Regions from separate parts of the uncultured Bacillus sp. genome, predicted to be linked through region 3. Evidence: riboswitches for the same ligand, from Rfam matches in the RefSeq annotation. Region 3 holds a riboswitch; each other region holds the start of a gene.
What was found. Region 3 has a riboswitch for thiamine pyrophosphate ahead of tenA (thiaminase II). Riboswitches for the same ligand answer to the same signal wherever they lie in the genome.
Positions count from the first base shown of each region.

Region 1: linked by a shared signal. The riboswitch ahead of Q5C82_RS16920 (acetylornithine deacetylase) and the one ahead of tenA (thiaminase II) in region 3 are both predicted to bind thiamine pyrophosphate.
Region 2: linked by a shared signal. The riboswitch ahead of thiC (phosphomethylpyrimidine synthase ThiC) and the one ahead of tenA (thiaminase II) in region 3 are both predicted to bind thiamine pyrophosphate.

Region 1 covers NZ_CATYRA010000011.1:66,218-76,912, forward strand. Annotated here, with positions in the region: gene Q5C82_RS16895 (S8 family peptidase) at 1-3,362, shown strand, start outside; gene spoIIGA (sigma-E processing peptidase SpoIIGA) at 3,554-4,483, shown strand; gene sigE (RNA polymerase sporulation sigma factor SigE) at 4,546-5,265, shown strand; gene sigG (RNA polymerase sporulation sigma factor SigG) at 5,405-6,187, shown strand; gene Q5C82_RS16915 (ABC transporter ATP-binding protein) at 6,341-7,135, shown strand; TPP riboswitch at 7,148-7,250, shown strand; gene Q5C82_RS16920 (acetylornithine deacetylase) at 7,338-8,618, shown strand; gene Q5C82_RS16925 (YlmC/YmxH family sporulation protein) at 8,701-8,946, shown strand; gene pgeF (peptidoglycan editing factor PgeF) at 9,108-9,944, shown strand; gene Q5C82_RS16935 (YggS family pyridoxal phosphate-dependent enzyme) at 9,951-10,643, shown strand; partial or broken gene sepF (cell division protein SepF) at 10,640-10,695, shown strand, end outside.
Region 2 covers NZ_CATYRA010000003.1:371,917-382,611, reverse strand. Annotated here, with positions in the region: rRNA gene rrf (5S ribosomal RNA) at 1-94, shown strand, start outside; tRNA gene Q5C82_RS07795 (tRNA-Asn) at 104-178, shown strand; tRNA gene Q5C82_RS07790 (tRNA-Ser) at 184-275, shown strand; tRNA gene Q5C82_RS07785 (tRNA-Glu) at 310-381, shown strand; tRNA gene Q5C82_RS07780 (tRNA-Val) at 391-466, shown strand; tRNA gene Q5C82_RS07775 (tRNA-Met) at 474-550, shown strand; tRNA gene Q5C82_RS07770 (tRNA-Asp) at 615-691, shown strand; tRNA gene Q5C82_RS07765 (tRNA-Phe) at 704-779, shown strand; tRNA gene Q5C82_RS07760 (tRNA-Thr) at 785-857, shown strand; tRNA gene Q5C82_RS07755 (tRNA-Tyr) at 879-963, shown strand; tRNA gene Q5C82_RS07750 (tRNA-Trp) at 969-1,042, shown strand; tRNA gene Q5C82_RS07745 (tRNA-His) at 1,067-1,142, shown strand; tRNA gene Q5C82_RS07740 (tRNA-Gln) at 1,152-1,223, shown strand; tRNA gene Q5C82_RS07735 (tRNA-Gly) at 1,272-1,346, shown strand; tRNA gene Q5C82_RS07730 (tRNA-Cys) at 1,352-1,422, shown strand; tRNA gene Q5C82_RS07725 (tRNA-Leu) at 1,430-1,518, shown strand; tRNA gene Q5C82_RS07720 (tRNA-Leu) at 1,752-1,833, shown strand; gene spo0M (sporulation control protein Spo0M) at 1,884-2,660, opposite strand; gene Q5C82_RS07710 (hypothetical protein) at 2,800-3,003, shown strand; gene Q5C82_RS07705 (spore coat protein) at 3,068-3,274, opposite strand; gene Q5C82_RS07700 (Type 1 glutamine amidotransferase-like domain-containing protein) at 3,437-4,129, shown strand; TPP riboswitch at 4,198-4,305, shown strand; gene thiC (phosphomethylpyrimidine synthase ThiC) at 4,438-6,210, shown strand; partial or broken gene Q5C82_RS07690 (FbpB family small basic protein) at 6,342-6,540, shown strand; gene katA (catalase KatA) at 6,565-8,016, opposite strand; gene Q5C82_RS07680 (ABC transporter ATP-binding protein) at 8,427-9,194, shown strand; gene Q5C82_RS07675 (aliphatic sulfonate ABC transporter substrate-binding protein) at 9,212-10,210, shown strand; gene Q5C82_RS07670 (ABC transporter permease) at 10,207-10,695, shown strand, end outside.
Region 3 covers NZ_CATYRA010000003.1:87,503-98,197, forward strand. Annotated here, with positions in the region: gene fabI (enoyl-ACP reductase FabI) at 1-484, opposite strand, end outside; gene thiD (bifunctional hydroxymethylpyrimidine kinase/phosphomethylpyrimidine kinase) at 621-1,436, opposite strand; gene thiF (thiazole biosynthesis adenylyltransferase ThiF) at 1,455-2,465, opposite strand; gene thiG (thiazole synthase) at 2,462-3,232, opposite strand; gene thiS (sulfur carrier protein ThiS) at 3,229-3,429, opposite strand; gene thiO (glycine oxidase ThiO) at 3,429-4,538, opposite strand; gene tenI (thiazole tautomerase TenI) at 4,522-5,139, opposite strand; gene tenA (thiaminase II) at 5,117-5,824, opposite strand; TPP riboswitch at 5,906-6,014, opposite strand; gene Q5C82_RS06245 (monovalent cation:proton antiporter family protein) at 6,076-7,920, opposite strand; gene prpE (bis(5'-nucleosyl)-tetraphosphatase PrpE) at 8,154-8,888, shown strand; gene Q5C82_RS06255 (RluA family pseudouridine synthase) at 8,901-9,800, opposite strand; gene Q5C82_RS06260 (NAD kinase) at 9,815-10,615, opposite strand; gene yjbM (GTP diphosphokinase) at 10,634-10,695, opposite strand, start outside.

The sequences.
Region 1 (10,695 bases), on a different contig from region 3:
ATGCTGACATTTTGGAAGCGGGTGAATGGGTTTTAGCTCCAAAGGACGCAGAGGGCAATCCTCACCCGGAAATGGCTCCTGATGTTGTCAATAACTCATGGGGCGGGGGCTCAGGACTTGATGAATGGTACAGAGATATGGTCAATGCCTGGCGTGCGGCCGATATTTTCCCTGAGTTTTCAGCGGGGAATACGGATCTCTTTATTCCGGGCGGACCTGGTTCTATCGCAAACCCGGCAAACTATCCGGAATCGTTTGCAACTGGCGCGACTGATATTAACAAAAAGCTCGCTGACTTTTCTCTTCAAGGGCCATCTCCATATGATGAAATAAAGCCGGAAATTTCTGCACCGGGCGTAAATATCCGGTCTTCCGTTCCCGGCCAGACATATGAGGACGGATGGGACGGCACATCAATGGCAGGACCGCATGTGTCTGCTGTTGCTGCACTGCTGAAACAGGCGGATGCCTCACTTTCTGTCGATGAGATGGAGGATATATTAACCAGCACGGCTGAACCGCTGACGGATTCAACATTTCCTGATTCTCCGAATAACGGATACGGTCATGGTTTGGTGAACGCTTTTGATGCTGTATCAGCTGTTACAGATGGTTTAGGAAAAGCAGAAGGACAAGTTTCTGTAGAGGGAGATGATCAAGAGCCTCCTGTCTATCAGCATGAGAAAGTAACAGAAGCCTATGAGGGAGCGAGCCTGCCGCTTACTTTGACAGCTGAAGACAATGTAAGTGTGACTTCTGTAAAACTGTCTTATAAGCTGGATCAAGGTGAATGGACACAAGTAACGGCTAAGCGAATCAGCGGTGATCACCTGAAAGGGACCTATCAGGCAGAGATTCCAAACATAAAAGGAGCTGCACTAAGCTACAAGTGGATTATTCAGGACTTTGGCGGCCATGTCGTTGAGTCTGACACATACGATGTACCAGTGAAACCAAGCATCACTGTGGGATATAAGCAGGACTTTGAAACTGCACCCGGCGGCTGGATTGCGAGCGGAACAAATAATAGCTGGGAATGGGGAGTTCCGTCAGTTGGCCCAAATACTGCAGCATCCGGAGAAAAAGTATACGGAACAAATTTGGCAGGAAACTATGCCAACTCAGCAAACATGAATCTCGTGATGCCTCCTGTTCAAGTCCCGGATTCAGGAAACCTGTTTCTCCAATTTAAAAGCTGGCACAATTTAGAGGATGATTTTGATTACGGCTACGTTTTTGTTTTGCCTGAAGATGAAAAGAATTGGGAGCAGACTGGTGTCTATAATGGAAAGACATCAAGCTGGACTGACGAAGAAATTGATTTATCTGCCTATAAAGGCCAAAACATTCAAGTGATGTTTAACCTCCAATCTGATGAAAGTATTACAAAAGAGGGCTGGTACATTGATGATGTAGTGCTTTCTGACAAATCGGCCGGAAAAACAGCCAAAAAGAATAAGCTGGGTGTCGAAAAGCGGTCTGGGAAGCAAAAGAAAAAGCCAATAAATCCGAAAAAAGCTAAGCCATCTGCAAACACAACGGTAAAACATCAGGGTAAAGATATACAGCCTCAAGTTTTGCCGCTCAGGGCACAAGTTAGTGTGGTAGAAACAGGGAAATCGACATATTCAGATCAATCCACAGGGCAGTACACGCTGACGCACAAAGCGGGAGACTATACGCTTATGGCAGAAGCATACGGCTATCAATCGAAAACACAAAAAGTTTCTCTGCAGGCAGATCAGACGACACAAGCTAATTTTACGTTAGAGGAAATGAAGAAGGGCACATTAAAAGGAACAGTCATTAATAAAACGACAGGAGATCCGGTAAAAGGAGCCTCCGTTTATGTAGTAGAAGATGCTGCGGTTGAACCGGCCACGACAAACGACAAAGGCGAATATACGCTTGAGGCCTATGAAGGCGCTTATACGATTAAAGTCGCTGCACCGGGTTATTACAGCGATGAATTTTCCGTTGATTTAAAAGGTGATGTGACAAAAGAGACTGTACTGAAGCCTTTTGTTGGTTATCCGGGTGAGATTGCATATGATGACGGAACGGCGGAGAATGCCAATTCCTATTTTGCTGCCGGTAACGGATGGGCCGTCAAAATGACGCTGGCTGACGGCAAGGAAAAAGGCATGCTTACAGGAGGACTGTTCCGATTCTGGGATACAGAGTTTCCTGATCCTGGCGGCACAGAGTTTAAGGTTGAGGTATACGATGCTACAGGAGAAAACGGAGCACCGGGTAAGAAAATTGCCGGGCCATTTAACGCTGAAGCACTTCGCAATGGCGAATGGACCAAGGTAGATCTCAGTTCAAAAGGGATTATGGTCGATAAAGACTTTTATCTTGTGTATATCCAGTCGAAACCTGACCCGTATTCACCTGGACTGGCTATGGATGAAACCGGTCAGAATTCCGGCCGCAACTGGCAGTATATAGACGGAAAATGGCAGCCAGGTGATGAAGCAGACGGCAACTATATGATCCGCTCATTAGTTGATTATGAAGCTGCTGTACCTGAGATTACTTCACCGGCAGACAAATCATATACAAATAAGGAGAGCGTCACCATAAAAGGAAAAGCCTCTCCTGGTACAACGGTACACATTTATAATGGAGAGAAGGAAGCAGGAGAAACGAAAGCTGCTGCGGATGGCACGTTCCAGGCAGGCATCACACTCAGCAAGGGCGAAAATGAGCTGACGGCAACTGCATCAACAGACAACGGAACAACGGATGCCTCCAGCCCGATCACGGTCACGCTTGATCAAGACAAGCCAGAATTAACGCTGGATAATCCAAAGGATGGCGAGAAAACAAATAAAGAAACGCTGACTGTCAAAGGGGCTGTATCCGATGACAATCTGAAAGAAGTCAAGGTGAATGGCAAAAAAGCAACGGTAACTGATGGTTCATACTCGGCCCGTATTCTTTTGGAGAACGGAAGCAATGAAATCAAGGTGACTGCTACAGACTTAGCAGGCAACAAAACAACGAAAAAGGCTGTTATTGATGTCAACTTTAACCATCCTGTCATCTCCGGATTGATTCCGGGAGAGGACAAAATCTTAAAAGCCGGTGATTCTGTGAAAATCGCTTTCTCAAGCGCTGAAGATTTGGATGCAACGTTTGTCATTCGTCTGCCTTTGACAAATGCAAGAGCGAGTGTACAAAATGCCACAGAGCTCCCGCTAAGAGAAATTTCTCCTGGGAGATATGAAGGCTATTGGACAGCCACTTCTTCTATTAAAGCAAACGGAGCAAAAGTAGAAGTGATTGTACGAGATGATTATGGAAATGAAACAAGAAAAACAGCGAACGGAAAACTTTATATCAATACTGAAAATTAAGTGTAAAAAAGCTGCTGCTAAAGGCAGCTTTTTTTATATCCTTTCATTCATTTCCTCGACAAATTAAGCAGATATCCCTGAAAAATTGTATTTTCCTCTCAACATTAATTGACAGACTTTCCCACGGAGCTTGCTTTATACTATGAAACAAGAAGGGGAACAGCGTGATGCAAGAAAGAAAGGAGTCAGATGTGAAAATCTATTTAGATGTCATTTGGCTGTTAAACTTTTGTTTTGATGCACTTTTGCTTTTGCTCACGGCATTTATTTTAAAACGGCATGTGAAAAAAAGAAGACTGATAGGCGGAGCGTTCATCGGTTCCAGTATCGTCCTTTTGATGTTTACTCCTTTTTCGCCGATCGTTGAACATCCGGCAGGTAAGCTGGCTTTTTCAGTTGTTATTGTGATGGTGACATTTGGCTTTAAGAGATTCCGCTATTTCTTTCAAAATTTGTTTTCCTTTTATTTTGCGACTTTTTTAATGGGAGGAGGAATTATCGGGGCCCATTCTTTGCTGCAGTCAAATTCTGTTGTTCGAAACGGTGTCATGATTACCAATCAAACTGGGTTTGGAGATCCGATCAGCTGGTTGTTTATTGTTGCTGGCTTTCCAGCATTATGGTTTTTTTCTAAGAGAAGAATTGAAGATATTGAAACAAAAAACATTCAATATGAGGAACGAGTCAGCGTACAGGCGGATTTGGGCGGCCAAACGCTTCATGTCAGAGGGCTGATTGATTCCGGTAATCAGCTGTACGATCCGCTTACTAAAACGCCGGTCATGATTATTCACATTGATAAACTGGAACCGATTTTCGGAGCAGCCGAAACGATGATCATTCGGAACACAGATCCATTGGAAGCCACCCAACAGCTCGATGATTCGTTTCGTTTTTTAGATAAACTGAGGCTGATTCCATACAGGGGAGTAGGTCAGCAAAATCAATTTTTACTATGCGTTAAACCGGATCACGTAACGATTATAACGAAAGAAGAAATGGTTTCTGCGGATAAATGCTTAATCGGCATCAGCACAACAAAGCTATCGGCAGATGGAGAGTTTGACGCAATTATTCATCCGAAAATGCTTTCGGGCAAGGCCATCAAACATGTTTCATAATGTTCGCAAATGTCCGTTACTTATCATACTCAAACGACGTGACATTTAGAAGGGAGAGGAAGATGAAAAAACTGAAATTGCGATTGACGCATCTCTGGTATAAGCTGCTGATGAAACTTGGGCTGAAAAGTGATGAAGTCTATTACATAGGTGGGAGTGAAGCCCTGCCGCCTCCATTATCTAAAGATGAGGAGCAGGTTCTGTTAATGAAGCTCCCAAACGGCGATCAGGCGGCTCGCGCTATTTTGATTGAACGCAATTTGCGCCTGGTCGTCTATATCGCCCGTAAATTTGAAAATACGGGAATTAATATAGAGGATTTAATCAGCATCGGTACCATCGGATTAATCAAAGCTGTGAATACGTTCAATCCAGAAAAGAAAATCAAGCTGGCGACCTATGCCTCCCGCTGTATAGAAAACGAAATCCTGATGTATTTAAGGAGAAACAACAAAATCCGTTCAGAGGTTTCCTTTGATGAGCCGCTTAATATTGATTGGGACGGCAATGAGCTTTTGCTTTCTGATGTGCTTGGCACTGACGATGACATCATCACAAAAGACATAGAAGCTAACGTAGATAAAAAGCTTTTGAAAAAAGCGCTTGAACAGCTCAATGAGAGAGAAAAACAAATCATGGAACTCCGTTTTGGTCTTGTCGGCGAAGAGGAAAAGACCCAAAAGGATGTAGCGGATATGATGGGGATTTCCCAGTCCTATATTTCTCGTCTTGAGAAACGAATCATTAAAAGATTGCGAAAAGAATTCAACAAAATGGTGTAAAAAATTTTTTGCGGGTAATCCCTTGATTCTACAAGGATTTGCCAATTGTGACTTTTTTTCGGTCTGAGTAAAGTGCATATTTTTCCCACCCAAGGAGATACTTAACGTTGTACAGCAGCTCCTGTAGGGAGGGAAAAAAGTGTCGAGAAATAAAGTCGAAATCTGCGGGGTGGATACCTCCAAATTACCAGTACTCAAGAATGAAGAGATGAGAAAGCTGTTTAGGCAGCTGCAGGATGAAGGCGATGATTCAGCAAGAGAAAAGCTTGTAAACGGGAACTTGCGTCTTGTCTTAAGTGTCATTCAAAGATTTAATAACAGAGGAGAGTATGTTGATGACTTATTTCAGGTCGGCTGCATCGGACTAATGAAATCCATTGATAATTTTGACCTAAGCCACAATGTTAAGTTTTCAACATACGCTGTACCTATGATTATCGGAGAGATCCGCAGGTATTTACGCGATAATAACCCGATCCGTGTCTCAAGATCACTCCGGGATATCGCTTATAAGGCACTTCAGGTAAGAGAGCGGTTAATCAGTGAGACAAGCAAGGAGCCGACTGCAGAAGACATCGCAAAAGTTCTTGAAGTACCGCATGAGGAAATCGTGTTTGCGCTTGATGCCATCCAGGATCCGGTTTCTCTATTTGAACCGATCTATAACGACGGTGGAGACCCGATCTATGTGATGGATCAAATCAGTGATGAGCGCAATAAAGATTCACAATGGATTGAAGAGCTGGCTTTAAAAGAGGGCATGAGAAGACTGAATGATAGGGAAAAAATGATCCTGAGAAAGCGATTCTTCCAAGGGAAAACTCAAATGGAAGTAGCCGAGGAAATCGGGATTTCCCAAGCACAGGTGTCCAGACTTGAAAAAGCGGCTATCAAACAAATGAATAAAAATATCCATCAATAATGAAATAGAAAGCCTTTAAAACGATTGTGTTTTAAAGGCTTTTCTATTGATTGCGGGCGGTTTACGTTTTGGAAAAAATAAGGTATCCTAGTTCGTACAAAGTTTTATGAAAATTTAAATAATTATAAAAGGGCAGTAAAGAGGAGGACCACGATGATTTTGCAGCTTGACAATGTCTCACTAAAACGGAATGGAAAATGGATACTGAGAGATATTCATTGGAAGGTGGAAGAAAAGGAAAATTGGGTGCTTTACGGACTGAATGGCGCCGGAAAGACAGCCCTGTTAAATATGCTTTGCTCATATTATTTTCCAACATCGGGCGAGATGGAGGTGCTTGGCCATGAATTTGGTAAAACGGAGCTTGGAGAGAAACTTAGACGGAAAATCGGCCTCGTCTCAGCGGCGCTTCAGCAAAAATTTTATCCGGCAGATTCAGCATTTGAAATTGCTTTGAGCGGAGCTTACGCTTCGATTGGATTATATGAAACACCAAGTGCAGAAATCAGGGAAAAAGCGATTGGTTTGTTAGAGGACTTGGGAGCAATTGAATTTGCCGACCGCCGCTATGAAACCCTTTCTCAAGGAGAAAAACAAAGAGCCCTGATTGCAAGAGCGCTTATGGCTGATCCGGAGCTGCTGATACTGGACGAACCGGTCACAGGGCTGGATTTTATTGCCCGGGAAAAGCTGTTAGACACGATTACATACATTGCAAATAAAGAAAATGCGCCATCGATCCTTTACGTGACTCATCATGCGGAAGAAATTTTGCCGGTCTTTGACAAAGCCCTTTTGTTAAAACAGGGAGAGGTCTTTAAATCGGGAGCAATAAAGGAAATGCTTACTGATCACATACTTTCCGCTTTTTTTGATACGCCAATCCATGTATTATGGAATCAGGATCGGCCGTTTTTAACAAGAGCCGAGCCGATAACGAATGCCTGACAAACACATATCGATTCATCCTAGGGGTGCTTTGCGAAGCTGAGAGAGACATTTGTCTTAACCCTTTTGACCTGATCTGGATCATGCCAGCGGAGGGAAGCGGTGAAAAAACGGAGTACATAGGACTCTGTTTGTTTTTATTAAGCCGTTTCATAACATTTGAAACGGCTTTTTTGATTTTAAAGAATAGGAGCGGATCGCATTGAATCAACAAATAGACTCTCTGTTAACAAAGGTGGAAGATCAAAAGGAGGAGCTTATTCAGCTAGCAAAAACGCTGATTTCCTATAAAACACCTGCTCCGCCTGCAAGAAATACCGACGGCATTCAGTCTTGGATTGCTGGGTTTTTAAAGGAAATGCGATTCTCGATCGATAAATGGGACGTGTACCCAGGAGATCCCAATGTTGTAGGTCTACTAAAGGGAACAGATTCAGCAGATTATCATAGCTTGATCATCAATGGCCATGTAGATGTGGCAGAGGTAAAAGAGGATGAGGAGTGGGAGCATGATCCGTTTCATCCAATTGAAAAAAACGGTCTCTTAATCGGGCGGGGCGCTTCTGATATGAAAGGCGGAATGGCGTGTGTGCTGTTTGCGGTGAAATTGATTCGTGAAGCCGACATTGAACTTCCCGGTGATTTTATTCTGCAATCGGTTATCGGGGAGGAAGTTGGAGAAGCCGGCACGCTTGAATGCTGCAAGAGGGGCTATCATGCTGATTTTGCAGTTGTCGCGGATACGAGCGATATGCATATTCAAGGTCAAGGCGGTGTCATTACAGGATGGATTGAAATCAAAAGCAGTCAAACGTTTCATGATGGGACGAGGCGGAATATGATTCACGCAGGCGGAGGAACATTCGGGGCAAGCGCAATTGAAAAAATGGCAAAAATCATTGCGGGGCTCGGAGAACTGGAGCGCCACTGGTCTATCATGAAAAGGTATCCCGGTTTTAAACCAGGCACAAATACGATAAACCCGGCTGTCATAGAAGGCGGCAGACATGCGGCTTTTATAGCGGACGAGTGCCGGCTGTGGATCACAGTCCATTTTTACCCGAATGAAACTCATGAACAAGTGGCAGCAGAAATAGAAGATTACATTAACCGGCTGAGTGACAGTGATATTTGGCTTAGGGAAAACCGCCCTGTCTTCAAGTGGGGAGGTTCATCTATGATTGAAGACAGAGGAGAAATTTTTCCGGCACTGGAAGTTGACCCTGGCCACCCAGGCGTATCAGCGCTTACAGCGTCTCATGAGAAAGTGAAACGTGAGCGCCCGGTTATGGACGTTTCTCAATCCGTTACAGACGGAGGATGGCTGTATAATGCCGGCATTCCAAGCGTGATTTACGGACCTGGAGATCTGCATAATGCACACGCCGTGAACGAGGAGGTATCGATTGAGCAACTGGTAGATTATACGAAAATTATGCTCAATTTTATCATCAGCTGGTGCAGCCGTAAAAAAGAACAGTGACCATGAAAATTTCTTCTTGCTGACAAGGTTCAGCCTGCCCGTTCATATACTTGAAAAAAGGACGGAAAAAGGACGTGATGGAATGATCAGCATTTCAGAATTTCAGGTGAAGGATGTCGTCAATGTCTCAAACGGAAAAAAGCTGGGGAGCATTGGTGATATAGATATCAATGTGACCACTGGAAAAATTCAGGCGATCATACTAGGTGGAAATGGGAAAGTTCTCGGATTTTTTGGAAAAGAAGAGGAATTGGTCATTCCATGGCGAAATATAGTAAAAATCGGGGAAGATGTAATCTTGGTCCGATTAAATGAACCGCATGCATAACTTGTTCGTCTGCTGCGGATTGGCAAATGCCGGAAGTCTGGATTCTTCCGGCACATTTCATTTAGAAATATACAAATCGGCGCTCAACGAATGCAGAAAGATGTGGTAAAATAAGTGGGAAATTCCGCTTTTTTAAATGTTTGTCGAAAGGTTGGATCATCATGAATACATATCACCCATTCAGTCTTACCACACCCTCGACACTCATGATACAAGACTGGACACAAACGAATCAAAACAACAGAGAAGTCATTGCCGGATTTACTACGAAAAACGGCGGTGTCAGCCAAAAGCCTTTTGAATCGTTAAATACAGGATTGCACGTTCATGACAAAGATGCAGATGTAGTTAAAAATCGTGAATATATTGCCGATATGTTTAATATTGATTTGCAGTCTTGGGTATTTGCTGATCAGACACATGATAATCGCGTTCAGAAAGTGACGCAGAGGGATAGGGGAAAAGGCGCCCGTGAGTATCACACGGCTCTAAAAGCAACGGACGGGCTCTATACAAATGAAAAGAATGTGTTTTTGGCATTATGTTTTGCTGATTGTGTGCCTCTTTTCTTTTATAATCCGGTTAAATCGCTTGTCGGGGTCGCCCATGCCGGGTGGAAAGGCACTGTCAAACAGATTGGCAGAGAAATGGTGAAGCAATGGACCGAGCAAGAAGGTTCAAATCTCTCAGATATTTATGCTGTTATTGGACCGTCTATCAGCGGAGCATGCTATACAGTAGACGATCGTGTTATGGATGCTGTCCGGGCATTGCCGGTTTCCGCAGAACGTGCCGTAAATCAGACGGCACAGGCACAATATCAGCTTGACCTGAAAGAGCTGAACCGCCTTATATTGATCGACAGCGGTTTGGCAAATGAACAGATTTCTGTCAGTGGTTTATGCACGGAAAGTGAGCCGTCTCTTTTCTATTCTCATCGCCGCGAACAGGGGAAAACTGGACGGATGATGTCCTTTATCGGAATGAAGGAGGCATAAAAGATCTTGCGTGTTGTTGAATATTTACGACATATAAACGAACGAATAAACGAAGCATGTAACAGATCGGGCCGCAGCTCCGATGAAGTTACGGTTATTGCAGTCACAAAATATGTATCGCCTGAAAGAGCACAGGAGGCAGTGGATGCGGGCATCACCTGCCTCGGAGAGAATCGGGATGCGGAACTGCTCCGTAAACAGGAAATGATAAAAGGGGATCCGGAATGGCATTTTATCGGCAGTCTGCAATCAAGAAAAGCAAAAGCTGTCGTCAATTCGGTTTCCTATATCCATTCCTTAGACCGGCTCTCATTAGCTAAAGAAATTGAAAAACGGGCTGAAGGTACTGTCCAATGCTTTGTACAGGTCAATACCTCTCTTGAGCCTTCTAAACACGGCATGAAAAAAGAAGAAGTCATTCCATTCATACAGGAGCTTTCCGGTTTCGAACACATCGTTGTGGCCGGACTGATGACTATGGCTCCGCTGACTGATGATCAAGATGAGATCAGAAGCTGTTTCAGAGCGCTGAGAGAACTCCGTGATCAGGTTCAGGAGCTGAAACAGCCGAACGCTCCGTGTACTGAACTGTCGATGGGCATGTCAAATGATTTTGAAATTGCAATTGAAGAAGGGGCTACTTATATTAGAATCGGCTCATCGTTAGTCGGAAATGAAACAGGGGGTGTACAGCAATGAGTATGAAAAATAACTGAAAAACTTTTTCTCAATGGAAGATGAAGAATACGAA
Region 2 (10,695 bases), 280 kb from region 3:
TCACACCCGTTTCCATACCGAACACGGAAGTTAAGCTCTTCAGCGCCGATGGTAGTCGGGGGTTTCCCCCTGTGAGAGTAGGACATCGCCAGGCAGACTTCATTCCGCAGTAGCTCAGTGGTAGAGCTATCGGCTGTTAACCGATCGGTCGTAGGTTCGAATCCTACCTGCGGAGCCATTATTGGAGAGCTGTCCGAGTGGTCGAAGGAGCACGATTGGAAATCGTGTAGGCGGTCAACTCCGTCTCAAGGGTTCGAATCCCTTGCTCTCCGCCACTGATACTTATACATAATTACATTTGAAAGTCTGGGCCCGTTGGTCAAGCGGTTAAGACACCGCCCTTTCACGGCGGTAACACGGGTTCGAATCCCGTACGGGTCATTATATGATGGAGGATTAGCTCAGCTGGGAGAGCATCTGCCTTACAAGCAGAGGGTCGGCGGTTCGAGCCCGTCATCCTCCACCATTATCATCGCGGGGTGGAGCAGTTCGGTAGCTCGTCGGGCTCATAACCCGAAGGTCGCAGGTTCAAATCCTGCCCCCGCAACCAAATTATATGAATGAAATAAGGAGTGCCCGAAGGGTGCAACTAAAATAATTCACTTTATAAATATGGTCCGGTAGTTCAGTTGGTTAGAATGCCTGCCTGTCACGCAGGAGGTCGCGGGTTCGAGTCCCGTCCGGACCGCCATTTAAATACTTAGGCTCGGTAGCTCAGTTGGTAGAGCAACGGACTGAAAATCCGTGTGTCGGCGGTTCGATTCCGTCCCGAGCCACCACCTATGCCGGTGTAGCTCAATTGGTAGAGCAACTGACTTGTAATCAGTAGGTTGGGGGTTCAAGTCCTCTTGCCGGCACTCTTTTCTTAACATTAATATGGAGGGGTAGCGAAGTGGCTAAACGCGGCGGACTGTAAATCCGCTCCCTCAGGGTTCGGCAGTTCGAATCTGCCCCCCTCCACCATTTATAGGGGCATAGTTTAACGGTAGAACAGAGGTCTCCAAAACCTCCGGTGTGGGTTCGATTCCTACTGCCCCTGCCAAATTTTTTACATCTTGAGATTATGGCGGTTGTGGCGAAGTGGTTAACGCACCAGATTGTGGCTCTGGCACTCGTGGGTTCGATTCCCATCAATCGCCCCATATTATCATTGGGCTATAGCCAAGCGGTAAGGCAACGGACTTTGACTCCGTCATGCGTTGGTTCGAATCCAGCTAGCCCAGTCTCACTTTTTATATAAATTGCATATGATGTATGAAGTCCCTTAAGATGCGGAAGTAGTTCAGTGGTAGAACACCACCTTGCCAAGGTGGGGGTCGCGGGTTCGAATCCCGTCTTCCGCTCCAATTACGGCGGCATAGCCAAGTGGTAAGGCAGAGGTCTGCAAAACCTTTATCCCCGGTTCGAATCCGGGTGTCGCCTTTCTTTTGCCGGGGTGGTGGAATTGGCAGACACACAGGACTTAAAATCCTGCGGTAGGTGACTACCGTGCCGGTTCAAGTCCGGCCCTCGGCACCAATTTTACTTACCATGGTAAGTTGAATTGGTGTTTGTGTTTTATTATTATAACTAATCATATTAATGATCTACTTGTGTAGATCATTTTTTTATTGTTTGATTTATCATTATCAGCTAAGTCTCTTAACACTTTTTTATTATTATCTTTCCAAAAAAACTTTTTTGAAATACGTTGACACTTTATAAGATCCATGATATATTTATATTCGTCGGTTAGATACGACGTAAAACTTGCCGGTGTGGCGGAATTGGCAGACGCGCACGACTCAAAATCGTGTTCCTTCTGGAGTGTCGGTTCGACCCCGACCACCGGTATACTGAAAAAGCCCGTTTCTTATACAGAAACGGGTTTTTATTTTTATAATTCACTCAGCGTATTGGTCTATGATCTCTTCTAGTACCTCTTTAAGCTCTTCTGCATCTTCAAGCTCTGATTGGCTGAAGCGGACACGTACGAGCTGTTCTCCGTCATTATACATCTCTTCCAGCCATCCTCGCAGGCCTCTTGCCCTGCGGTCGACTTCGAAAATAATGTCTAAACCGTCTTCGTCTAAAAGGAAAATAAGCTCTAATTCATCAAGCATCTGACGATAGTAGCCCGATGTCGGAATGAACTCAAATTCTTGAACGAACGGTAGGCGGCGTTGGAAGTAAGGCGCTTGTTCGCAGTCTGCTTCGTTAAGACGGAAGCCCAGGTTTTCAAATGCTTCCAGCACACTTTCAATCCAAGGGTGCGCTTCAACGAAAATTCGGTCATGATCGGATTTATCGATACCGCCTTGGATATCAAGGTCTGTCACCACGGCGACCTCTACTTTCCCTACAGTAATCGGTGTATCAAGAGGGAGGGTGAATGAGAACGGAAATTGATGCTCTTCTCCAGGCTGAATGGTGAATGAACCAGTGACCCGAAAAGAATGAATTGTAGCGTATTTCCGATGCTCTTCATCGTCTTTTACAATGACGTACCGTGTGTTAAGCTGTAAATCAATATAGCGGATGTCCTGAGCGATTTTTCCGCCTTTGACATGGACAGTTCCCCGTACTTCTTCTCCTGGATAATATGCGTCTTTCTCTAAAATTGTTTCTACTTTTGCAGCACCGATACCGGCACTTGCCGCAAGCTTCTTAAAAAATGACATATTAGATCTTCCCCTTTTTCTTTTTCTCAACAGATATACGTAAGAAGGAAGAAAAAAGATTCATTTGATTCATACTTTTTACCTATTATTCGTCCGGCCTAGGGACAGACTAAGAATAATATTGAAAGCAAAGGAGCGGATTGAAATGGATAAAGAAAGTATGGTTGCTGATGAATTACACAGAATGTTTTTGGCTGGTGAGCTGCAAATCACGGTAGAGGAGGATATAAACAATATTTCCGAAAGGCTGAGAAACGGAGATCTTAGTTTAGACCGATTAAGCGGTGAAGATGCGTTTATAAAAGAAACGGTAAACGAGGCTTTAAGAAGAGTGGAGCAATAAAAGGGAGAGACGGGATCTGAAAGATGAGATTCCGTCTTTTTTTGTGACTTTGTTACAGTTCTCCTCAATATAAAAGCAAATCGATTTGAAATGGTTTACTCAGGATCCAGCCTTTTTCCATCAGAAGTTCAGATAGTTCCCCATGCAGATGAACAGCTGCATCTAATTGATCATGCAACGCTGTTCTGAGGTCGGGGTTTGTAGTTTCTGTTATTGCGACAGTGTACTTTTTTATGCTGGTTTGTATTGTTGTTAAGCAATCAAGAACCATAATAGGTATAATTGGGGCTGGAAAATCGTTCAATGGCTTCACCTCGTGTTATTGTCAGAGGTTTTCTCTTCTAGATCCTCCTATTAAGAAGTATTTAGCCTTGTATCATGCATTTATACAAAATGCTATAATGATTAACAAACTTTTTCGGGGAGTGGGATGATGAAGCAGATTATTGCGATGGGCGGCGGAGGTTTTTCGATGGAGCCGGAAAATTTGTCCCTTGATCAATATATCATCAATCAAGCGGAACGGGAGTCGCCTCGCATTTGTTTTTTGCCGACGGCGAGCGGTGATTCCCAAAAATATGTTCAGCGATTTTATCAGGCATTTCAAACACTGGATTGTGTGCCGTCTCATTTATCCTTATTTAAGCCGCCGTCAACGGATTTAATTTCTTTTGTTATGGAAAAGGACGTGATTTATGTTGGCGGGGGAAATACGCGGAATATGCTTGTGCTATGGAAGGAGTGGGGGCTGGAGCTTATTCTCAGGGAGGCATGGAAGAACGGGGTGATTTTAGCTGGATTAAGTGCCGGTGCGATCTGCTGGTTTGAAGAAGGGGTGACAGATTCAGCCGGACCGCTGACAAGTATGAAAAGTTTAGGTTTTTTACAAGGGAGCTTTTGTCCTCATTATGACGGTGAAAAGAATCGGAGACCGATATACCACCAGCTGATATTTAACGAATTCTTGTGCGATGGCTATGCGGCGGACGATGGAGCGGCTCTCCATTTCATAAATGATCAGCTGTTTCAGACTGTGAGTTCAAGACCGGATGCAAAGGCATATCGGGTGATGAGGGGTGCACATGAGATATCTGAAATTCCGCTGACGGTCAAATACTTGGATTGATTTGGCTGAATATTTTCTATTTTTCTCTTTTTTTTCAATTGGTTTTATGTTAAGATGAGTCCGAAATCAATAGTTACTGGGGGTGCCCGCTTTCGGGCTGAGAGAGAAGGTAAGCTTCTTAACCCTTTGGACCTGATCTGGTTCGTACCAGCGTGGGGAAGTAGAGGAATTGTTTTTATTATTGTCGTGCTGGGCAATAATATGTTTCTTTCTGACTGTAACCGGGTTCATTCATTTGAATCCGGTTTTTTGTGCTGGTTATGGGCTTGATTTTGTCCTTTCAAACGAAGAGAGGGGAAGGATCAATGATGCAAAACGATTCAGTGCAGCAAGCCAACATTTCCATTATGTCGAGTTTTTCGGGGAGTAAAAAAGTATACGTGGAGGGCTCTTCCTCTGACATCCAAGTGCCGATGAGGGAAATCGCCTTAAGTCCGACGACAGGATCGTTCGGCGAAGAGGAAAACGTGCCTGTGCGTGTATATGATACAAGCGGACCGTATACGGACCCTGATGTGACCATTAATATTCAAGAAGGATTAAAGCCGCTCCGCCAAAAATGGATCACAGAGCGCGGCGATGTTGAAGAATATGAAGGACGGACTATAAAACCAGAAGATAACGGTTATAAAAAAGCAAACCCAAACATAAGCTACCCAGAACTAAAGCGGAAACCGCTGAGGGCGAAAGCAGGCCAAAATGTCACCCAAATGCATTATGCCAAAAAGGGTATCATTACACCTGAGATGGAGTTTATCGCCATTCGCGAGCATGTGGCTCCCGAATTTGTCAGAGATGAGGTAGCGAGCGGCCGGGCGATCATTCCTTCAAATATTAATCACCCTGAAAGTGAACCGATGATTATCGGCCGGAATTTCCATGTGAAGATTAATGCGAATATCGGAAATTCAGCGGTTACGTCATCAATTGAAGAAGAAGTGGAAAAAATGACGTGGGCCATCCGCTGGGGAGCGGATACGATGATGGATCTTTCTACCGGAAAAGATATTCATACGACGCGTGAATGGATTATTCGCAATTGCCCTGTGCCTGTGGGAACTGTTCCGATTTATCAGGCGCTTGAAAAAGTAAACGGCGTAGCGGAGGATTTAACGTGGGAGATTTACCGTGATACGCTGATTGAGCAGGCAGAACAGGGAGTGGATTATTTTACGATTCACGCTGGTGTTTTGCTGCGGTATGTCCCGCTAACCGCCAAACGGACAACTGGAATCGTGTCACGCGGAGGCGCGATTATGGCACAGTGGTGTCTGGCCCATCATCAGGAAAGCTTTTTGTATACTCATTTTGAAGAAATCTGTGAAATCATGAAAACGTATGATATTGCTTTTTCTCTTGGGGACGGGCTTCGCCCCGGATCAATCGCTGATGCCAATGACGAAGCGCAATTTGCTGAATTAGAGACCCTCGGAGAACTGACGCAAATTGCCTGGAAGCATGATGTTCAGGTGATGATTGAGGGACCGGGGCATGTGCCGATGCATAAAATCAAAGAGAACGTCGATAAACAAATGGACATTTGCAAAGAAGCGCCTTTTTACACATTGGGGCCGCTGACGACGGATATTGCGCCGGGCTATGACCATATTACTTCAGCGATCGGAGCGGCGATGATCGGCTGGTATGGGACAGCAATGCTTTGTTATGTAACGCCGAAGGAGCATTTGGGTTTGCCAAACCGTGATGATGTTCGTGAAGGGGTCATTACATATAAAATTGCTGCGCACGCAGCAGATCTTGCAAAAGGACATCCCGGAGCGCAAATACGGGATGATGCGTTATCGAAAGCCCGCTTTGAATTCCGCTGGCGAGACCAGTTTAATTTATCTCTTGATCCGGAAAGAGCGCTTGAATATCATGATGAAACACTGCCGGCAGAAGGAGCAAAAACCGCTCACTTTTGTTCAATGTGCGGGCCGAAGTTTTGCAGTATGAGAATTTCTCAGGATATTCGGGATTATGCGAAGGATAAAGAGCTTAGTGAATGGGATGCCATTCAAGAGGGAATGAAAGAAAAAGCTGAAGAATTTGTGAATCAAGGCAGCAAGCTGTATAAATAATAGATTGACAGGCGAAATGGAATACGTTTTAATATAGCTAATATATATTTCCAGCATTGGCTGATCGGGACACCGAAGGCCCTTATCTTTTAGATAAGGGCCTTTTTTGTATGAAAAAGGAGGGATCATTGATGGGAATCAAAAAAGAGAAGGGGAGAAAACGATTCAGGAAGCGAAAAACATATGGGAATCAGATTTTGCCGCTTGATCTTCTGATTGAAAAAAACAAAAGAGAGATTATGAACAGCGCGGAGCTTATGGAGGAAATTTATATGAAGATTGATAAGAAGCATACGGCGGTGCGTAACTAAATATAAAAAAACCCGCTAATTACAGCGGGTTTTTACACTTCTATTAAGCATCTTTTTTAATCGGCAATCCAAGGCCTTCTGCCACGCGTTTTCCGTATTCAGGATCCGCTTTGTAGAAATGCTCGATTTGGCGAAGTTTGATCTCTTCTTTTTCTACCGGCTTCATGGCGTTTACGATATTTTCAACAAGGCGGGCACGCTCATCTTCGCTCATTAAACGATAGAGGTCACCGGCTTGTGTGTAGTGGTCGTTGTGATCGTAGCTTACGCTGTCAGCGATTCCTTGTACCGGATATGCTGCTTGTTTATCTTCAGGTGACTCTTTCGGACCACCGAAGCTGTTAGGCTCGTAATAAACAGATCCGCCGCCGTTATTGTCAAAACGCATTTGTCCGTCACGCTGATAATTGTTTACTTCGTTGCGTGCGCGGTTGATTGGCAGCGCTTGATGGTTCGCACCGACACGGTAGCGGTGTGCATCATGATAAGCAAACAGCCGGCCTTGAAGCATTTTATCCGGAGAAACATCAATACCAGGCACGAGTGTTCCAGGTGAGAATGTCGCTTGTTCTACTTCTGCAAAGTAGTTTTCCGGATTTCTGTCTAGAACCATGCGTCCAACTTCAATTAACGGATAGTCTTTTTGAGACCAAACTTTTGTGACATCAAACGGATCGAAGCGATACGTATTTGCATCTTCTAAAGGCATGATTTGCACATATAGTTTCCATGCAGGGAAATCACCGTTTTCAATCGCGTTGAAAAGATCTTCTGTATGGTAATCAGGGTTTTCACCGGCAATTTTTGCAGCTGTATTGACATCAAGGTTTTTTACGCCTTGTTCTGTTTTAAAGTGATATTTAATCCATACGCCTTCGCCTTCGGCATTTGTCCATTTGAATGTATGGCTTCCGAAGCCGTGCATGTGGCGAAGTGTCGCAGGAATTCCGCGGTCTGACATCAGAATTGTCACTTGGTGCAGTGATTCTGGTGAAAGTGACCAGAAATCCCATACAGCTGTAGGGTTTTTCAAGTGTGTTTTTGGATCTCTTTTTTGTGTATGGATGAAATCAGGGAACTTAATCGCATCGCGGATGAAGAATACCGGTGTATTGTTACCGACGATGTCGTAGTTTCCTTCTTCAGTATAAAATTTAACAGCAAATCCGCGTGGGTCGCGAACGGTGTCAGCCGAGCCAAGTTCACCGGCAACTGTTGAGAAACGGATGAACAACGGTGTCCGTTTGCCGATTTCAGAAAGGAAAGCGGCTTTCGTGTATTTTGTTACATCGTTTGTCACTTCAAAATATCCGTGTGCGCCTGCTCCTTTGGCGTGAACGACACGTTCGGGAACACGTTCTCTGTTGAAATGGGCCAATTTTTCGAGTAAATGTACATCTTGGATTAAAGTTGGTCCGCGAGAACCGGCGGTCATTGAATTTTGATTATCTCCAACCGGAGCGCCCCAGCTAGTTGTCAGTTTATTTGAACTCATGTCATCACCTCTTGAAATTTATAAGAACATAATATCATCTCTAAGTAAAAAGTCAATATTATTTTATAATTATTATAAAATAGTTATCTCTATTAAGGGATATCAAGTATTAAAAATCTTGATAAACCCTTGTCATAACAGCTTGTTAGAGAGAATAAAGTTTTTTGAAGAAATGATTTTTTTCTTCTCTATTTGCGAAACAAGCAGAGTAAGTGATAAACAAGGATGGCAAAATCTCGTTTTAAAAAAAGAGTTGACATATCGGAATAATTTGAATTAACATGATATTCAAACAAAAAACAATTGGGCAGCTGATCGGACCGCCGAAGGCTCTCATCTCTACAACGAACAGAGATGGGGGCCTTTTTGTTTTTGTAGAAGGCGGGGTTGGCAGAAAGCGAGGGATAAAAGTGGCTGTGACCATCAGCATCAAAGAAAAGACATTTGTTCAAGAGGGCCGCAAAACAACGGTCTTGGAGAACATTCAATTATCAATCGCACCAGGTGAATTTTTGACGCTCATCGGACCGAGCGGGTGCGGAAAAAGCACTCTGTTAAAGATTATTGCGGGGCTTGATTCAGATTATGACGGGAGTGTTGAAATTAACGGACGCAGCGTAACAGCTCCGGGTATTCAGCAAGGATTTATTTTTCAGGAGCACCGCCTTTTTCCATGGCTGACAGTTGAGCAGAATATTGCCGCCGATTTGAACTTGAAAGATCCAACAGTCAAACAGAAGGTGGATGAACTGATTGAGATTGTCAGATTGAAAGGATCGGAGAAAGCATATCCGCGCGAGCTGTCAGGCGGTATGTCACAAAGAGTCGCTATCGCACGTGCTCTTCTGCGGGAGCCTGAGGTGCTGCTTTTAGATGAACCGTTTGGTGCACTGGATGCTTTTACTAGAAAACACCTGCAGGACGTGCTGCTGGATATATGGCGGAGGAAAAAAACAACGATGATTCTCGTCACTCATGATATAGATGAATCTGTTTATTTAGGAAATGAGCTTGCGATCCTTAAGGCCAAACCGGGGAACATCCACAAGCTGATGCCCATTGATCTGGCGTATCCGCGAAACCGGACGACACCGGATTTCCAAGCGATCAGACAGAAAGTGCTGTCGGAATTCGAGAAAACAGAAGATCTAGAGTACGCTGAAGGATCAGGGATATAGAAAGGGCGGAAGCAGAAATGAAAAAAGGACTCATTGTATTGATTGCCGTTTTTTTTCTGCTGGCAGGCTGCGGAGCAAATGGAGCCAGCAGTGACAACAAACAATTGAAAGAAATTCGAATCGGTATTCAGCAAAGTTTAAGCCCGCTTTTGATTGCGAAGGAGAAAGGCTGGTTTGAAGAAGCATTTGAAAAAGAAGGCATCAAAGTGAAATGGGTGGAGTTTCAAAGCGGTCCGCCCCAATTTGAAGGCCTTGCGGCAGACAAACTTGATTTTTCTCAAGTCGGGAATTCGCCTGTGATCTCAGGGCAGGCGGCAGGCATTGATTTTAAAGAAATCGGCTTATCTCAAGACGGGTTGAAAGCGAACGGTATCCTTGTCAATCAAAACAGCGGCATTCAGGATGTCAAGGACTTAAAGGGAAAGAAAATTGCAGTCGCCAAAGGGAGCAGCGGTTTTGATTTTCTGTATAAAGCACTTGATCAAGTGGGATTGTCAGCTAATGATGTGACGATCATTCAGCTTCAGCCTGATGAAGCGGCCTCTGCGTTTGAAAACGGATCTGTTGATGCCTGGTCCATTTGGGAGCCGTACTTGTCTTTAGAAACAATCAAACACGGAGCAAAAATCCTTGTGAACGGGGAAAGCACAGATTTATATTCACCCGGATTTACTTTAGTAAGAACAAAGTTTGCCGAAGAGCACCCTGACGAAGTGGTCCGTTTTCTGAAGGTGTTTAATAAGGCTGTTGTGTGGCAAAAGGAACATCTGGATGAAGCCGCTGACTTGTATGCAGACATTAAAGGTCTCGATAAAAAGGTCGTCGAAAATGTGTTGAAAAATACTGAGCCTCTGAATGAGGTCATCAGTGACGACATTGTGAAAGCACAGCAGGAGACAGCAGATTTTCAATACCGAACGAAGGCGATAGACAAGAAGATTGATGTGAAAGAGGTTGTGGATAACACATTTATTAAAAAAGCGTTAAAGCAAAATTCCTCCGGAGGTGATCAATGATGAAAGCAGAGGCTGCAGGCTCGCTGCCGAAAACGAATGCGGAAGCGGTGCGAAAAAAGCCCGGAAGGATGAAATACGGCTGGATGAAGGGGCTTTTGCTGCCTGCTGTCATCATCGCCATCTGGCAGATCATCGGCGGCCTTGGGGTAGTGTCCGCTACAGTGCTGCCCACACCCGTTGCGATCGTCCTGACGTTTAAAGAGCTTATTTTGTCCGGTGAGCTGTTCGGGCATTTGCAAATCAGCATCTATCGGGCGGCGCTTGGTTTTTTGCTTGGCGCGGGGCTTGGCTTGATTATCGGAATTTTTGCCGGGTTCTCCAAACGGACGGAGCTGTATCTTGATCCGTCATTGCAAATGCTCAGAACCGTTCCCCATCTGGCGGTCACGCCGCTGTTTATTTTATGGTTCGGTTTTGATGAGGTATCTAAAATTTTGCTGATTGCGCTCGGCGCTTTCTTTCCTGTCTATATTAATACATTTAAC
Region 3 (10,695 bases):
CCATGACGTTGTAGTTCGGCATCACAAGCTCTCCGCCAAGGTAAGTCAAAGTGACAATGCTTCCGCCTTCAGTCATCATCGGACGTGCCGCTTTCACAACAGCTGTCAGAGAGTATGAGCTGATGTTATGGGCCAAAAGGAAACCGTCACGATTAGTGTTTAAGTATTCGCCGACGAGCTCTTCTTTGTTGGCAAATGCGATACAGTGCGCGATACCGTGGATCACACCGACCTGCTCCTTAATGCTTGCGAAGCAAGTTTCGATTTCCGCGTCGTTTGTTACGTCGCAAGGAAGGATAATGGAATCATTGCGTTCTAACGTTCCGGCAAGCTCATGAACAGATTTCTCAAGGCGTTCTCCTGCGTATGTGAAAATCAAACGTGCACCTGCTTCATGTAAAGAGCGCGCAATTCCCCACGCGATACTGCGTTTGTTGGCTACCCCCATCACAACAATGTTGCGGCCTTCAAGTGAAAAATTCATATGTATAAAGCCTCCTATATTTAATAAAGACATAGTATTAGTACCTGATCTTAATTCCTATCATATCATAACCTTGTCCAGATGAAAAGCGCATACGACAGACAAAGGCGAAAGAGATCACCATCAGTTGGTGATCTCATCGGCTTGTTTTTAAGCTGTTTCGTTTAAAGGCGAAATGGTTTGTCGGCCCGTGGCCCGATCCGATGCCGAGCGTATTTTCCACCGCTTCGCGGACAAAGTTGGCCGCAACCTCGAACGCCTGATGGATACTGTCTCCTTTAGCGGTTTGAGCTGTTAAAGCCGCAGCAAAAGTACAGCCTGTGCCATGCGTATGTTCCGTATCGATATAAGGATGGCTGATTTGCATAAACATATTTCCATCAAAAAGAAGGTCAGTAATGTGATGATCCTCTGGCTGGTGCCCGCCTTTGATAATCACATACTGCGCTCCCATCTTTACGAGCTGCTCCGCCGCTTTTTTTCGGTCATCCAGCGAGCGGATTGTCATTCCTGTCAGCGTTTCTGCTTCCGGAACATTCGGCGTAATCGCGTAGCTCCTCGGAATGAGCAGCTCTTTTAAGGTAGCAACTGATTCATCGTGCAGCAAGGATGCACCACCCTTTGCGATCATAACCGGATCAACAATCACACGGTTAAACCCGTACTCGTCAATTTTTCTCGCCACTTCTTCAATCATTTCGGCATTCCAAAGCATTCCCGTTTTTACGGCGTCCGGTCTCAAATCCTCGGCAACGGCGTCAATTTGCTGTCTTAGTGCCTCTACAGTCAGCGGATATACTCCATGGACGCCAAGCGTATTTTGGGCGGTTACCGCCGTAATCGCAGACATTCCGAAAACATCAAGCTCCTGAAAGGTTTTAATATCGGCCTGTATCCCTGCGCCGCCGCCTGAATCAGAGCCGGCGATTGTCAATGCTTTATATATACTCATTACATTACACTCCTTTTATTACCCAATCCATTTATGATAAATAGATTTTGCCCGGGCAATATCATTCGTTCCATGGATTAATGCTCTGCCGTCCCGGAACAGCACCATTTTCATATCATCCGAGCGGCAGGAAATTAAATACGGATTCGCGGCCACTTCAAGTCCGGCCTGTCTCAACTGACCGGCAAGCACTTCAAGATCCGCTTCTTTTGTAAAGGATGATCTGATTTGCACCGTGTTCCTGCCGCACAATACAGCCGCTTTTGTTTGGTTCTCATATGACAAAAACGGAAAATCCTTTGTGCCGCAGCTTGGGCATGCGTCATGTTTGAGACCCGCCGCTCTTACCTCTGACCGTTCGTTTTTCCACAAGTCAAAGGAGCGCAGCACTGGCTCGCACTCCTCTCCCGTCAGCAGCTTCAGCGCGTCTGTCACCTGAAAGACCGCTACCTGCAAAACAGCCGGACTGATGATGCCAACTGTGTCACATGTCGCTCCGCCAATCGGAAGTGTATCGAGCAAGCAATGCAGACAAGGGGTTGATCCCGGCACTACGGTAAAGGTGAGGCCGTAGCTCCCTACACAGGCACCGTAGAGAAAAGGAATCCCTTCTTTGACCGCAGCATCATTTACGATCAGGCGGGTTTCAAAATTATCAGCCGCATCCACAATGATCGAAGCGCCCTTAATCAGCTCGAAGATATTTTCCGCTGTCACATCCATAACAAGGCCAGTCACATCGACATCGCTGTTAATCGAACGGAGACGATGCTCAGCCGCGGCCGCTTTCGGTATTTCTTTTCTGACATCATCTTCTGTATACAGCTGCTGGCGCTGCAGGTTGCTCCATTCAACGTAATCTCTGTCGGCAATTTTCACAGAGCCAACTCCCGCTCTGACCAGCATTTCAGCACTCGCTGTTCCAAGCGCGCCGGCGCCGATGATCACGGCGCGCGCTTCTTTCAATTTCTTCTGGCCGGCTGGGCCGATCGGAGCAAACAGCTCCTGTCTGGAGTACCTGTCCGTCATACAGGAAGACCTTCTCCCGGACTGCTTGCCGTTCCGTATTGCTTAAGCGGAATGCGACCCGCCTCATAAGAAAGGCGCCCTGCTTCCACCGCGAGCTTCATGGCACGCGCCATTTTCACAGGATCATTCGCGCCTGATACAGCCGTATTGAGAAGTACGCCGTCCGCTCCAAGCTCCATTGCATATGCCGCATCTTTTGGCGATCCAATGCCAGCATCCACGATGACCGGCACTTTCGCCTGTTCAATAATAAATGACAGATTTAAAGGATTTAAGATTCCTTGCCCTGATCCGATCGGAGATGCACCCGGCATGATGGCATGTACGCCAAGCTCCTCCAGTTTCCTTGCCAGTACAACGTCATCCGACGTGTACGGCAGCACAATAAAGCCTTCTTCAAGAAGCTGTTCGGACGCTTTTAATGTCTCAACAGGATCAGGCAGCAAAGAACGGCTGCATCCGATGACTTCGACTTTAATCATGTCACAAAGTCCCGACGCTTTCGCCAGTCTTGCAATCCGGACCGCTTCTTCAGCGGTGCTGGCGCCCGCTGTATTCGGCAGAAGTGTATATTTGGATAAATCAAGCTGTTCCAGAAAATTAGGCTGAGACGCTTCAAAGATGTTCATTCTCCGCACAGCAAATGTTAAAATATCAGACTCGGAAACGGCCACCGCTTCCTTTTGAATTTCAAACGATGGGTATTTCCCCGTGCCCAGCAACAATCTTGATTGAAATGATTTCCCGCCAATTGTTAACATGCTCATCCGCCTCCTACAAAATGGACAATTTCAATAACATCGCGATCACAAAGTTCAACCTCGTGATAATGTTCTTTACCGATAATTTCTTTATTTCTTTCAACAATAACGATTTTATTTTCAAGCTGATAAGACGCCAGCAGGTCTTGAATTGTACCTGTGTCTTTTTCCCACTTCACGTCTTTACCGTTCAGCTGTAGGATCATATCTGAACCGCCTCCTTGCGATCAATTCGGAATGCGTGCAGCCAGTCTTGATTGACCTCTTTATTCATCATGAGATCACCAATCAAAGCGCCCGTTGCTGGAGCAAGCAAAATCCCATTTCTGAAATGGCCCGCCGCAAATAAAATACGGCTGTCCTCAGGGTGTCTGCCAATGTACGGTTTCCCATCCTTTGTTCCCGGCCGCAGTCCTGCCCAAAAACGATCCACCTTCATATTCTGAATGGCCGGAAGCATCGTTTTTGCTTTTTTCATTACCGCTTCCAATCCGCCAAGATCCGGTGTTTCACTCCAGTCACCCGGCTTCATTGTCGCGCCGACAACCAGTCTGCCGCTTTTTCTCGGTACGATATAGCAATGGTCATGGTAAAGTGTTTTTGTCAGCGGTATATCATCATTCCAAACAGACAAGCACTCCCCTTTTACAGGGAAAAATGAATTGTTCAGCCCGAGCTGTTTAAAAAACATTCCGCTCCATACCCCGCTGGCAACCACGACATGATCCGCCCATATGTTGCCATTCGACGTCTCGATGGACAGCGCTTCACCGTCACGTTCAACTTGCAGGACAGGAGTATGCTCAAAAATCTCAGCCCCAAGCGCTCTCGCTGCTTTCGCATATGCCTTACAAACAAAATAAGGCTCAACATGCACATCATCTTGAATGAAGGCTGCCCCGAAAATGTCACCAGCCGTATACGGCTCTTTTTCTAAAACTTCTTCTTTTGTATGCCAGCTGACAGAATCCAAGTCGTCCATCTTCCTCAGCCGCAGCACATCTTCTTCAGAAAACGCAAGCTTAAACATACCGCCGTTATGCTGTCTGATATCAATACCGCTTAACGTGTAAAGCTCTTCTCCAAGACCTTTGTACAGACGCTGGCTGTGCATGGCAAAGTCAAAAAACGCGTCACGTTCCTCGCACTCGGCATGGGCGCCCAGCATTCCGGCAGCAGCACTTGTTGTTCTGCCGCCCATTGTTCCACTTTCAAACAATGCGATGTTTTTGTTTTCCTTTGCTAAATGATAAGCAATCGCGGAACCAATAATTCCGCCTCCAATGACAACTGCATCATAATGCCTTTTCATAGCGCATCTCCTTTAGCTTGCGGGAATATCGTCTGGCAGCTTCCAAAGGGTCAGCGGAAGAAAAAATTCCCGACATGACTGCAATACCTTCTGCTCCTGCTCGTTTTACGTCTCTTAATCTGTCCGGCGTCATTCCGCCGATCGCAATAACCGGGACGGAAATCCGCTGTTTGATATCTGACAGCAATGACACACCTCTGCCTTCAAGACCCTTTTTACAATCCGTTTCAAACACATGGCCGAACAACACGTAGTCTGCGTCTTCCTTTTCTGCTTGAACTGCTTCCTCAAGCGAATGCACCGACCGACCAATATGAAGGTGAGGAAATCTGGCTCTGACCTGCTTCGGCGAAAAGCTGCTGCTCGGCAGCTGTACACGATGAATCGTAGAAAAAAGCGCAATATCCACCCGCCCATTCATGATCAGTTTTCGTTTATCAACACCGCCTTCGGAAATAAGCCCGAGCAGTTTCAAAATGTCGGCCGCCGATTTTGACCGTTCCCGAATGTGTATAAAATCAACTTCATTCCGAATAGCTATGATTGCTCTCGCTAACTCTTCAACCGGCTTGCAGTCATCAGTTATGGCGTGAAGCTCCAAATTCCTCCACCTCTTTTATGCCGCGGTCGGACCAGCCTTCTTTTCGATAGGCCATTCCCCAAAATTGATATTCATAGAAGCTGGAAATAACAAAATTCTCTTTCATCTTGGCCCGCACTTCCTCCGTGCTGTTTTCCGCCAGCTCATCAAAGCGATTGATTTGCTCTTCGACCTGCTGTCTGAACCAGTCACCGCCGTATGTGCCGATCCACTTCTGATAAATCGGATGCCCCGGATCACATTGCAGCAATTTCTCACCAACCTCATAATACAGCCAGTAGCATGGCAGCAGAGCCGCTAATATCTCAGCAAAATTCCCGCCCAAAACCGCACGGTACATATGGGATGTATAAGAGTACGCCGTAGGAGAAGGCTTAAACGCCTTGCTCTCTTCTTCACTGATTTCCAACAGCTCCGCAAACTCGCGATGAAGCGCCATTTCTGCCTCATATGTACCTTGGGCGTGGCTTGCCATCCGTCCCGTTGTATAAAGGTCCTTCGCATAAGCGGCGCCAAACGATTGCACCTTCGCAAAATGCGTTAAATAATAAGAATCCTGAAGCACGTAGTATTTAAAACGATCAATCGGAAGCGTTCCGTCACCGATTCCCTGAACGAACGGATGGACAAAACTCCCCTCCCACCATTCTGCTGCTGCACTGCGGCATTCTTCTGAAAACTTCACACGTCATTCCCCCTGTCTGATAAATAAAAAAACCACTTTCCCGCAAGGAAAAGTGGTTTGGAATTGGCGTAGTAAAATAACACAAATACCGCTCCACTTCCCTACGCAGGTCTGAACCTGTTCAAGTTATGAGGGTCTAAAAGTCACACTTTTATCTCAGCCCTTATGAAGGACACCCCTAGTGGTTATACGAATACATATTGAATTGTTCTGCACCTCTATATTAACACGAATCCCTATTTGGTCAAGGTTTATCCTTCCAATGTTTTCTTAAGCTCCGTTACGTACCCGCGAGATCCGGTAACAATTAAGCGGTCTCCCAGTTTCAGCCTTGTGTCCCCATGTGGAACGATGCTATCCACACCTCTGAAAATCCTGACAAAGATGACGTCGCCTGTTAAAGGGAATTCCCGCAAAATCACACCGTCGTAAGTGCTGTTTTCCATATTAATTTGATACAGCGAAGACTCCTGGTTCGTGAGAAGCCTCATGACTCCAGGCGCTTCTATCAGAGCGCGAAGCAGTGTTTTTGTTGACAACAGAATAGAAAAGATGCTGATTCCCTGCTCCTTCAGAGCTGCTTCATTCTCCGGTGATCCTACGCTGGCAATGATTCTTTCTGTGCCTTTTTCTTTTGCAAGTAATGCAATGTCCGCATTCATGTCTTCATTACCTGTCGCAACAACGAGGATATCCGTATCAAAAATGCCGAGTGATTCAAGCGTCTCGTGTTCATAGTCAGAAATCGTTTCGACGGTAAATACTGATTCTGACAGCTTTTCCTCCGCATTCTCTTGGTAGACGTGTACAACACGCACATCATACTCTTCCTCCGGCAGTTCAAGAGTAACAGGTAATGTCATTTGGTTTGCACCGATAAACGTAATCGTCTTTTTCTCCTCCGGCTGCTCTTCCCGTTTGTACAATTTTTTAAAGAAGACCGGCGAAAAAATACTGGCAATGACGGCTACTAACGTCAGCGCTCCTGACATATTTGCGCTGATCACGTGAAGCTGCTGGCCGATTGTCGCAGCGGCAATCACGAGCGAAAGAGTTGATGTCAGCAGGAAACCAGATGCCAAAACGGTTCGGTTATCATACCACTTCTTCAAGTACAGGACAGGAATGATTTTGCTTACTAACAGCGCCAAAAGCAGAAGTGGAATCATGATTAATATTTTCGGATCTTGGAAAAGGGTCCATATATCCAGCTTCACACCGACCATCACAAAGAAAATCGGAATTAAGAACCCGTAGCCGAATGAATCCAGCTGCTGAACAAGTTCTTTGTTTGGTGAAAGAAGGGAAACGAGAACACCTGCTAAGAAAGCGCCGAGAATATTTTCTGCCCCAAGTGATTCAGACAGGGCAACGAGTACGATAATTAACGTAAAAATCGCGCGCGTTCCGATCTGGATCGTCCCTTTTGACATGGATTGAACAAAAGAGCGATGTTTGAAGATCCGGCCGAAAAAGTAAAGCACCACTCCGGCTGCAAACAGGATCATCAGAAGCCACATGTTTCCGCTATCCTCTCCGTATAAAGAAGAAAAAACAGCAAGAAGAATCATCGTAGCCAAATCAGCAATAACAGCAACGAGCAAAATAATCTGCCCGATATTTGAATTCATGATTCGTTCTTCTTTTAATGTTGGAACGACAACGCCTAATGAAATTGTTGAAATAATAAGCGTCATTAAGAATGCATTTTCGATAAATCCTGCCAAGACGAACCCATAGGACAGCAGCAATGATAAAATAAAAATACCGCCAAAAATGATAGATGCCGCAGCAAACGTATTAGGCGCTTCTTTGCCGTTCGGCATAAGCTGCTTTTTCTTTCCTTTCTCAAACGATGAAAAATCAATTTCAAGCCCGCTTAAAAACATTAAAAAGATAAATCCGAGCATAGAAAGCGTCTGGAGCCATGTGTCACCCTCCACAACTAAATTAAGGCCGCTTTTTCCTATGATCAATCCCATAATGATTTCAGCAACAACAACCGGGATGCTGAGTTTAAACCGATGCAAAAGGATGGGTGTCAAAAATGCAACGATAAGTACAACAACTAAAGATGCGACAGATGTATGCGCCATAATCAGAACCTCCTTTTTAGATCAGGGTTATTCCAGTTCTTAATCAAAGAACAAAACCTCAATTTTTAAAAAAACATAACGCGATTTTAACAAGGGTGATGATAAAAAATAAAGTAATATGGTCTAAATCTTGTTTAGAAAATGATTCTTCTATAATTTGCACATAAAAGCTTGTGATGACTCACAACACTTTGCATCATAATAAATAAAATCATTGGTAAGGAGGATGCCGAATGGCTTACGACATAATCAGCGATATTCATGGCTGCTATGACGAAATGACTGCATTAATCAAAAATCTTGGCTATACGATCAAAAATGGAGTACCTGTCCACGAGGAAGGCAGGGTGCTTGTTTTTGCCGGAGATTTAACCGACAGAGGCCCCAAATCGATAGAGGTCATCCGCTTTGTATCGGGCGCTTACGAAAAAGGCGCTGCACGTTATGTCCCGGGAAATCATTGTAATAAGCTGTACCGCTACTTAAAAGGAAATCCGGTGAAAGTGATGCATGGTCTCGAAACAACAGCGGCAGAGCTTGAAGATCTTTCTAAAGAAGAAAGAACATTAGTCAGCGAACAGTTTATGAAGCTGTATGAAACGGCGCCGCTTTACGACATCTTACATAACGGAGAATTAGTTGTCGCCCATGCTGGCATAAAGGCTGACGATATCGGCAAATATACCCGCAGAGTGAAAGACTTTGTGCTTTATGGTGATGTGACGGGTGAAACGTATCCGGACGGCAGACCTGTCAGACGTGATTGGGCGGCAGCCTATAACGGCAAGGCTTGGGTGGTATACGGCCATACACCTGTGAAAGAGCCCCGGAAGGCCAACCGCACCATCAACATTGATACAGGCTGCGTGTTCGGAAATAAACTGACAGGCTTTCGCTTTCCAGAAATAGAAGCCGTCTCTGTTCCAAGTTCCCTGCCTTATGACGAATCAAGATTTCGTCCCATATAAAAAAGGAGAGAATCAATGATTCTCTCCTTTTATCAGTTCTTTCATATCTTGAGGCAGTGAAGCATGAAACGTCATCTTCTCCTGTGTCAGTGGATGGATAAATGAAAGCTGCTCGCTGTGCAGGGCCTGGCGGCCAATTTCCCGTCTCGTTCCGCCGTACAGTGTATCGCCGCACAGCGGGTGCCCGAGATAGCTCATATGAACACGAATTTGGTGGGTCCGACCAGTCTCAAGCTGCAATGTAACCGAGGTCATATCGTCATTTGCGCATGTGACATAAAAATGAGTAACCGCCTTCTGGCCGTCTGGTGTCACCGTCCGTTCAATAATACTGTCAGGATGTCTGCCAATCGGAGCATCGATTGTTCCCTCCGCCTGTGTCAACCGCCCGTGGACCACTGCCGCATACCGGCGTTTCACAAGCCCGTTTTTTTGCGCTGACGATAAAATGGAGTGGGCAAAGCGATGCTTGGCAACAAGCATGACACCTGATGTATCCCGGTCAAGCCGGGTCACAAGGTGAACTGTCGCCCGCACTCCGTTTTTTTGATAATGATGGATAATTCCATTGGCAATGCTGCCGGATGGGTGCTCTCTCGAAGGGATAGATGACACATACGGCTGCTTATTTATCACAAGTACATGTTCATCCTCATACAGAATATCGAGCGGAACAGGCTCTACCAATAGCGTCTCGCTCACCTGTTCCTCAGGAAACTTGACGACAAGAAGATCTCCCTCTCTCAAAACGTATTTGACCGTCACATGCTCACCATTGATAAGCAGGTCTCCACCGCCAAACTTGATATCGGTCAGCAGACGTTTCGAAATCCCCAGTTCAGCGGCATATTCTTTAAGAGTCATCCCGTTTTCAGCGCAAGTAATGTTCTTTCTGATAAAAAAATGCTCCACGATACGTCCTCTTTCTATTCACCTTTTCCGATAAACGAATCCTGAACTCTTTTCCAAAATGGAAACGGGCGGAATCTCGCAAACCTCACATTTTCGGATGCAACTTGGCAGCGGATTGACTTTACATCCTTATGAAGAAGGGTTAAATGGTCAATCGTCACTTGAAAGTCAACTTCGTTTCTCGGCTTAATCATGCAATCATGATGGGAAGGGAGAAGCAACGGCGATCCGACCGTCCGGAATACGCGGTTATTAATAGAAGCCATTTCCGCAAGCTGGATCGCTCTGATAGACGGATGGATAATCGCTCCGCCCAGCGCCTTATTGTAGGCGGTGCTGCCGGATGGCGTTGACAGGCAGAGGCCGTCGCCCCGGAAGGTTTCAAAGAGCTGTCCCTTGATTTCCACATCAGCCACAAGGCTTCCTTCTATACTTTTAATCGTGCATTCATTCAATGCTAAATATCTTTCTTCCCGCTCGTTTTCGTGATAGGTCACAATCACTTCGAGAAGCGGATATTCGACGGTATGATACGGCGTTTTCGCAATCGCGAGAACAAGTTTTTCAATTTCATGAGGAACCCAGTCGGCATAAAACCCCAGATGACCCGTGTGAACGCCGACAAATGCTGTTTTGTCCAAGCGGTCGCTGTATCTGTGAAAAGCGTACAAAAGCGTTCCGTCGCCCCCAACTGAAATGACGATTTCCGGTTCATTTTCATCCAGTTCCATATCAAAATCCAACAAATACGCCTGTATTTTGCTTTTCAGCGTATCAGAAACTTGATCACCTTTTGATGATACGGCAAATTTCATGCTTTTCTTCCCCTTTACCTATTGTTGCTCGCTTCCTTTTTTCTTTCTTGAAAAGGCAGCTTGAGCTTCCTGTACTTCAC